DNA from 2 places in the Streptomyces sp. NPDC018029 genome. Region 2 is predicted to be linked to the other one. Evidence: riboswitches for the same ligand, from Rfam matches in the RefSeq annotation. Region 2 holds a riboswitch; the other holds the start of a gene.
What was found. A riboswitch is a leader RNA that binds a small molecule or an ion and turns the genes downstream of it on or off. The one in region 2 is predicted to bind S-adenosylmethionine.
Positions count from the first base shown of each region.

Region 1 (4,204 bases), on a different contig from region 2:
AGCTCCCGCAGCATGCCCGGCACCAGCGCCAGGTGGTAGTCCTGCACCAGGACGGCCGCCCCCGGCCCCGCCTCCTCGGCGAGCGCCTCGGCGAACGCCCGGTTGTACGTCTCGTACGCCGCCCACTGTGCGCGGAACTCCGGTCCGAAGACCGGTTCCAACGGCGTCTGGTAGAGCAGGTGGTGGACGAACCACAGCACCGAGTTCGCGATGCCGTTGTACGCGTCCGCGTGGACGTCCGCGTCGATGTCCAGCATCCGTACGCCGGGCTCACCGACGCCCCGGCGCACCGCCTCGCGGTCGCCGTCGCCGAGCGCCGCGCACACCCACAGGGCGTCCGCCTCGTCGCCGATGGCGCTGAGCCCGGAGACCAGGCCGCCGCCGCCACGCCTGGCGGTCAGCTCACCGTCCTCTCCGACGGTGTACGAGACGGGGCCGCGGTTGGACGCGACGAGTACCTGTGCTGCTGACGAACCGTGCTCGGAGACCATGTGGCAAAACGTAGCCCGTCCCGGGGCCGGGCAAACGTACGGGCTCCGGGTCACGCCACGCGGCGGTGCGCGTACTCGGCGATGCTCGTCATGGGCGGCCGCTCCTCCGTGTCGACCGCGTACGTCCGCGGCACGAACGCGTGCTCGCCCCGCTCGAACTGCGTGAGCTCGGGGCGTACGAGATGCCCGCGCGCGAGCCGCAGCTGTGCCGTCCGGTAGATCGCCGCCGCCATCCGCCCGAGCGCCTGCCCGTCCTGGTGCCGGTGCTTGCGCACCCCGACGTCCACCTGTGCCAGCGCGTCCAGGCCCACCGTGTGCAGCGCGTCGACGAGCAGGCCGAGCTCCACGCCGTACCCGACGGGGAACGGCAGCCGCTCCAGGAGCGACCTGCGGGCCGCGTACTCGCCGCCGAGAGGCTGGACGAACCCCGCAAGCTGCGGCCAGTGCATGTTCAGGAGCGGCCGCGCCATCAGCTCCGTCACCCGGCCGCCCTGCCCGGCGGCCTCGCCGAGCGGGCGGTCGTACATCGCCTTCACGAAGGCCACGTCCGGGTCGGTGAGCAGCGGTCCCACGATCCCCGAGACGAAGTCCGCGGAGAACTCCCGCAGGTCCGCGTCGACGAACGCGACGATGTCACCGCTCGTCGCGAGCAGCGAGCGCCACAGCACCTCGCCCTTGCCCGGGACCGCGGGGACGCGCGGCAGGATCTCGTCCCTGCGGACGACCTTCGCGCCCGCCGCCGCGGCGACCTCGGCCGTACGGTCCGTGGAGCCGGAGTCGATCACCACCAGCTCGTCGACCAGCGGGACCTTCTCCATCAGCTCGCGGCGTATCTCGGCGACGATCTCGCCGACCGTCCCCTCCTCGTCGAGCGCGGGCAGCACGACGCTCACCGAGGCGCCGCCGGCGCGCTTGGCCTCGGCGAGCCGGGCCGGCGGCCGGTCGGCGACGGACCAGGAACGCCTGCTGAGCCAGCGCTCGACCTCTTCCAGCACGGTCGCGGTCCTCCCATAGGTGATCGATGAGGTGATCGATGTGATCCATCTCGCGGTTCGGACGACTATCTCAAGGGTCCGGGGCTTCGGTTACAGTCTTGAACAACGCCGGTGACCATCGCATGTCGGGGTCACCGCCGCGTTGAGATCGACAACTGAAACCCATAATCGAAAACCGCTCATCCAGAGGGGCAGAGGGAAACGGCCCGTTGAAGCCCCGGCAACCCTCCCGCCGACCGCGAGGTCACGGTGGGGAAGGTGCCAATTCCGTCTCGCGGCGAGATGCGTCGCGAGGAAGATGAGGAGAAAGGGCCTCGCCTCCATGGCTGTGCAGACCGTCGCCACCCAGAGCACCACCCCTTCCGTCGACCTCGGGCCCGCCTCCGGCCTCTCCTGCCGTGAGTGCGGCACCACGTTCCCGCTCGGCCCGATCTTCGCCTGCGTCGAGTGTTTCGGCCCCCTCGAAGTCGCGTACGACCTGCCGCTCGGCGACCCGGAAGCCCTCCGCAAGCAGATCGAGGCAGGCCCCGCCAACATCTGGCGCTACGCCCCGCTGCTCCCCGTCCCCGCCGACGTGGCCGACAAGCCGAACCTGAACCCCGGCTGGACCCAGCTCGTCAAGGCCGACAACCTCGGCCGTGAACTCGGCTTCGAGCAGGGCAAGTTGTTCGTCAAGGACGACTCCGGCAACCCCACGCACTCCTTCAAGGACCGCGTCGTCGCGCAGGCCCTCGAAGCGGCGCGCGCCTTCGGCTTCACCACGCTCTCCTGCTCCTCCACCGGCAACCTCGCGGGCGCCGTCGGCGCCGCCGCCGCCCGCGCCGGCTTCCGCTCCTGCGTGTTCATCCCGCACGACCTGGAGCAGGGCAAGGTCGTCATGGCCGCGGTCTACGGCGGTGAACTCGTCGGCATCGAGGGCAACTACGACGACGTGAACCGCTTCTGCTCCGAGCTCATCGGCGACCCGCTGGGCGAGGGCTGGGGCTTCGTCAACGTCAACCTGCGGCCGTACTACGGCGAGGGCTCCAAGACCCTCGCGTACGAGATCTGCGAGCAGCTCGGCTGGGAGCTGCCCGACCAGCTCGTCATCCCCATCGCCTCCGGCTCGCAGCTCACGAAGATCGACAAGGGGCTGAAGGAGCTCATCGCCCTCGGCCTGGTGGCCGACAAGCCGTACAAGATCTTCGGCGCGCAGGCCGAGGGCTGCTCGCCGGTGTCGACCGCCTTCAAGGCCGGCCACGACGTCGTACGCCCCCAGAAGCCGAACACCATCGCCAAGTCGCTGGCCATCGGCAACCCCGCCGACGGGCCGTACGTCCTGGACATCGCGCGCCGCACGGGCGGGGCGGTCGAGGACGTGAACGACGAGCAGGTCGTCGAGGCGATCAAGCTGCTCGCCCGCACGGAAGGGATCTTCGCGGAGACCGCGGGGGGTGTGACGGTGGGCGTCACGAAGAAGCTCTTCGAGGCGGGGCTTCTCGACCCGGCCCTCACCACGGTGGTCCTGAACACCGGGGACGGCCTGAAGACGCTTGACGCTGTCGCCGAGACTTCGCAGGCCACCGCCACGATCAAGCCGAGCCTTGAGGCGTTTCGCTCCGCGGGCCTTGCCGGCTGAGGTTGTTGCTTCCCTGCGGGGCCGTTGTGGCTGGTCGCGCAGTTCCCCGCGCCCCTTACGGGGCCCGTATCCCCCTGAGGTGAACCATGAGTGTCAACGTTCGCATCCCCACCATTCTGCGCACCTACACCGGCGGCAAGGCCGAGGTTGCCGCCGAAGGGGCGAATCTGGGTGAGGTCATCGCCGACCTGGAGAAGAACCACACCGGGATCGCCGCCCGCGTCCTGGACGACCAGGGCAAGCTGCGCCGCTTCGTCAACGTGTACGTGAACGACGACGACGTCCGCTTCGAGCAGGGCCTGGAGACGGCCACGCCGGACGGCTCGGGCGTCTCGATCATTCCCGCCGTCGCCGGCGGCTGACCTTTTCGCAAGCACCCTGCGTAATTCGAATTGCCCCCTCCGCGAGAGAAGCGGAGGGGGCAATTCTGCTTGGTTGAGCGCGGTACAGTTGGGAAGCGTGCTTCGCCGTCAGTGCCGAGTGCATATACGAAGTCGGCCCGGAGCCGACAAGAAGTAGCCAAAGCGCACTGCCCATTTGAGCCCCATGTGCCTTTTGCCCGGCCCGACTTGCCCTGGATTCCGGTGAATTCTCCGCATATTACCGATCGGGCGCGCCCAGAATTCTCGTCCGATTGACCTGTTGCAGACGGCAGTTGGACAGATACATTCAGCGGCGGTCGACGCGTTCCGGCGCACACCCCCAATCAGTGGGGGGTGAGGTCTGACCCGGGTCCGCGAAGTGCGGTCCTGTGCAAGGGCCAGTAATAGGGGAGTTAGGCATGGCTCAGGGCACCGTCAAGTGGTTCAACGCGGAGAAGGGGTACGGCTTCATCGCGGTCGACGGTGGTGCGGATGTTTTCGTCCACTACAGCGCGATCCAGATGGACGGCTACCGCACCCTTGAAGAAGGTCAGCGAGTCGAGTTCGAGATCTCGCAGGGCCAGAAGGGTCCGCAGGCGGACATGGTCAAGCTCGCCGTCTAGCTCGGCGCGATCGACCACCGAAGCAAGCATCGCGAGGGGCTCGTATCCCACAGGGGTACGGGCCCCTCGTGTGCGTCCGGTGCGGGCCCCCGGGGGGCGTCCGTGCTCCCGCGCG
Region 1 covers NZ_JBIRFV010000005.1:169,055-173,258, forward strand. Annotated here, with positions in the region: gene ACH4D5_RS17075 (trehalose-6-phosphate synthase) at 1-491, opposite strand, end outside; gene ACH4D5_RS17080 (glucosyl-3-phosphoglycerate synthase) at 542-1,486, opposite strand; SAM riboswitch class I at 1,663-1,791, shown strand; gene thrC (threonine synthase) at 1,785-3,104, shown strand; gene ACH4D5_RS17090 (MoaD/ThiS family protein) at 3,191-3,466, shown strand; gene ACH4D5_RS17095 (cold-shock protein) at 3,886-4,089, shown strand.
Region 1: linked by a shared signal. The riboswitch ahead of thrC (threonine synthase) and the one ahead of ACH4D5_RS38495 (aminotransferase class V-fold PLP-dependent enzyme) in region 2 are both predicted to bind S-adenosylmethionine.

Region 2 (4,204 bases):
TCCCGTCGGCCAGCGGATCGGCACGCACTTCGCCCTGCTGCCCGACGGCACGGCGGTCGTCGAGATGGCGGCCGTGGCGGGGCTCTCGCTGGTCCCCCGCGAGCTGCGGGACCCGGGCGCCACCACGACGTACGGCGTGGGCGAGCTGATCCGCGCCGCACTCGACGCGGGCGCCCGCCGCATCCTGGTCGGCTGCGGCGACTCGGGCACGTCGGACGGCGGCGCGGGCGCCCTGCAAGCCCTCGGCGCCCGGCTCCTCGACGCCGACGGCTGGGAACTGCCGCACGGCGGACGGGAGTTGACGCGGCTGAGCCGCATCGACCCGAGCGGCCTCGACCCGCGCCTCGCGGCCACCGAGCTCCGCGTCGCCTGCAACCCCTTCAACGTCCTGTGCGGCGAGCGCGGCGTCGCCCGCGTCTTCGGCCCCCAGAAGGGCGCGACACCCCAGCAGGTCGAGCAGCTCGCGGCCGCCCTGGAACACTGGGCGCACCTCCTCATGCGGGATCTGCCCGTGCGCACCGACCTCTTCGAGGGACCGGGCACGGGCGCGTCGGGCGGCCTCGGCGCCGGGCTCGCCGCACTCGGCGCCGCACTGCTCCCCCGCTTCGACGTGCTGCTCGAACGGCTCGACCTCGACGAGCGGCTGGCCCGCGCCGACCTGGTCATCACCGCGGAGGGCGCCCTCGACCACCAGACCCCGCGCGGCAAGGTCCCCGCCGAGGTGGCCCGCCGCGCGAAGCGGTCCGGGCGCCCGGTCCTGGTCCTCGCGGGCATCATCGGGGACGGCGCGCACACCGTCCGCGCGCTGGGCGTGGACGCGTACAGCGCGATCCTGCCCGCCCCGGTCTCGCTGACGGAGGCGCTCGGCCGGGGCGGCGAGTTCCTCACCGACGCGACGGAGCGGGCCCTGCGGATGATCCAGCTCGGCTCACGGCTGCCCGGGGGCCGGCTGCCCGCGGGTCAGGCGGCGGCGCTGGTGTCCGGCACGCAACGCCCGTCCTCGGTGCGGTAGTTCCACCGCGCGCCGTCCGACACCAGCTCCTTGACGGCGCGTACGAAACGCTCGACGTGCTCGTCGGGGGTGCCCGCGCCGAAGCTCACGCGGATGGCGTTCAGCGACTTCTCGCCGGGCGCGGCCTCGGGGGCGCCGCACGCGCCGGGCTCGTCGGGCTCGCTGCCGAGCAGGGTGCGCACCAGCGGGTGGGCGCAGAACAGGCCGTCCCGTACGCCGATGCCGTACTCGGCGGAGAGCGCGGCGGCGAAGTGCGAGCTGTTCCAGCCGTCCACGACGAAGGAGATGACGCCCACGCGCGGCGCGTCGTCCCCGAAGAGCGAGAGCACCCGCACGGCGGGCACCTCGGCGAGCCCCTCGCGCACCTTCGCGATCAGGTACTGCTCGCGGGCGACGAGCTGGTCGAAGCCCGCCTCGGTGAGCGCCTTGCAGGCGGCGGCGATGGAGTAGACGCCGATGACGTTCGGCGAACCGGCCTCGTGGCGGGCCGCGCTCTCGTGCCACTCCACGTCCACGCCGCCGCCTGCTTCCTTGGGGCGTCGCGCGACCTTACGGGAAGCGCCGCCACCCGCGAGGTACGGCTCGGCCTCCCGCAGCCAGTCGGAGCGGCCCGCGAGGACGCCGGAGCCGAACGGCGCGTACAGCTTGTGTCCGGAGAAGGCGACCCAGTCGACGTCCAACTCGCCGATGGAGACGGGGTGGTGGGGCGCGAGCTGCGCGGCGTCGAGGACGATCCGGGCGCCGTGCGCGTGCGCGGCGGCGGCCAGCTCCCGCACCGGCCACAGCTCGCCGGTGACGTTGGAGGCACCGGTCACGCACACCAGCGCCGGGCCGTAGGGGTCGCGGTCGGCGAGGGCCCGCTCCAGGGTCTGGACGGCCTCGTCGGGGGTGCGCGGCGCGTTCAGGTAGGTCACCCGGGCGTCCCGCCACGGCAGGAGCGAGGCGTGGTGCTCGGTCTCGAAGACGAAGACCTCGCAGCCGGCGGGCAGGGCGGCGGCGAGCAGGTTCAGCGAGTCGGTGGTGGAGCGGGTGAAGACGACCTGGTCGTCCTCGCGGCAGCCGAGGAACTCGGCGACGACGGTCCGGCTGTTCTCGAACAGGTCGGTGGAGAGCTGCGACAGGTACCCGGCGCCGCGGTGCACGCTGCCGTAGTACGGCGCGTACGCGGCCACGTCGTCCCACACCCGCTGCAGCGCCGGCGCGCTCGCCGCGTAGTCGAGCGCGGCGTAGCTCACCTCACCGCCGGTGACCAGCGGAACGGTGACGTCCCGGCCGAGGACCGGCAGCGGGGCACAGACGGCGGCGTCGACGGCAACGGCGGAAACAGACATGGCGAACTCCCGTGAGAAGCAGGCGAGATCACTGCGCCGGACGTCGGTCGACGGCGCAGGAGAAAGGTGAAAAAGGGTGTGCGGAGGCGGGGCGTAGAAGCCCTGTCACATTCGCTGGCTCACGAGACTGCTCCCTTGAGGACCAGGACCCCAGGGTTGCGAGGGGTCCGCGCTTGCCATACGCCTTGCTGCGTACGACCTGGTCTTCACCCGGGGCACCCCGCCACGGACGGAGGGTTGCCGGACAGCGGGCCGGGGCCGTAGTCGCTGTCACTCATGACCTGTGCAGCATCCTGCCACACGATCTTCGACGCGCAAGGCGCAGTCCAGAATCCGGACTGCGCCCTGCGTCACATCACCACCGCCCAGGGGCGGCTCTCAGCGGTTGCTCGCTGCCACCCAGCGCTCCAGGGCCTTCTTCGCGGCGCCCGAGTCGATGGCCTGCGCCGCCCGGGCGATGCCGGCCCGGATCTGCTCGGTCAGCGGCTCGTCGGTGGGCGTCAGGGCGGCCAGCGCCGCCGCCGAGTTGAGCAGCACCGCGTCCCGCACCGGCCCGCTCTCCCCGTCGAGCAGCCGCAGCGCCACCTCCGCGTTGTACGAGGCGTCGGCGCCCCGCAGCGCCTCGACGGGCACCAGGTCGAGCCCGACGTCCCGCGGGTCGAAGGCCTCCTCGCGCACGGCGCCGTCCCGCACCACCCAGACCCGGGAGGTGGACGTCGTCGTCAGCTCGTCGAGCCCGTCGTCACCGCGGAAGACGAGGGACGAGTGCCCCCGCTCGGCGAAGACGCCCGCCACGATGGGGGCCATCCGGGGGTCGGCGACCCCGACGGCCTGGGCGCGCACTTTGGCCGGGTTGGTGAGCGGGCCGAGGAGGTTGAAGACGGTCCGGATGCCCAACTGGCTACGGGCGGCACCGGCGTGGCGCAGCGCCGGGTGGAACTTCACGGCGAAGCAGAACGTGATGCCCGCCTCCTCGGCGACCTCGACCACCCGCTGCGGGGTGAGGTCGAGGTTGACGCCGAGCTTCTCCAGCACGTCGGAGGCGCCGGACGCGCTGGAGGCGGCCCGGTTGCCGTGCTTGACGACTTTCGCGCCCGCTCCGGCGACGACGATCGCGGACATGGTCGAGATGTTGACGGTCTTGGCGCCGTCGCCGCCCGTGCCCACGATGTCGACGCTCGGGCCCGGCACGTCGATGACGTTGGCGTGCGCGTACATGGCGCGTACCAGACCGGAGATCTCCTCGACGGTCTCGCCCTTGGCCCGCAGCGCGACCACGAAGCCCGCGATCTGCGCGTCGGTGGCCTCGCCGCGCATGATGCGGTCCATGGCCCAGGCCGTGTCGTCGGCGCTCTGGTCACGGCCCGCCAGCAGGCCGTTCAGTACGTCGGGCCAGGAACGGCCCGCCGCGGTGTCGCCTCCTGCGGGGGTCACAGCGTTCATGGCCGCTCCTGGTTTTCGTCTGTGTGTGTACTTGGGGTGAGCCCCACCCTATCCAGCCCCGGGGACGGCAAAGAGCCCCGTCCATTGCCTGGACGGGGCTCTTACCGTGGCGACCTTGGGAGGTCAGAGCTTCCGAGCTCCGGAATGATCAGTGGTGGCCGTGGCCGCTCGTGATCTCCTTGTACTCGTCGGCGGTGGGCTTGGGGATCTGACCCTCTTCCCCGAAGTAGCCCTTGGAGAGCTTGGCCCGCAGCTTCTGCGAACCGGACAGCTTGCGCTTGACGCCGTTCTCGTCGACCGCAGGGCCGAGCTCGACCGGCTTGTACTGCTCGTGCGCGGTGAGCGTGTGCAGCTGCTCCTTGCTGAGCGGCTCGTGGACCTCGATGAACTCACCGTGCGGCAGCCGCTTGATGATGCC
Region 2 covers NZ_JBIRFV010000020.1:6,825-11,028, reverse strand. Annotated here, with positions in the region: gene ACH4D5_RS38500 (glycerate kinase) at 1-1,012, shown strand, start outside; gene ACH4D5_RS38495 (aminotransferase class V-fold PLP-dependent enzyme) at 961-2,343, opposite strand; SAM riboswitch class IV at 2,508-2,625, opposite strand; gene trpD (anthranilate phosphoribosyltransferase) at 2,722-3,786, opposite strand; gene ACH4D5_RS38485 (cytochrome bc complex cytochrome b subunit) at 3,935-4,204, opposite strand, start outside.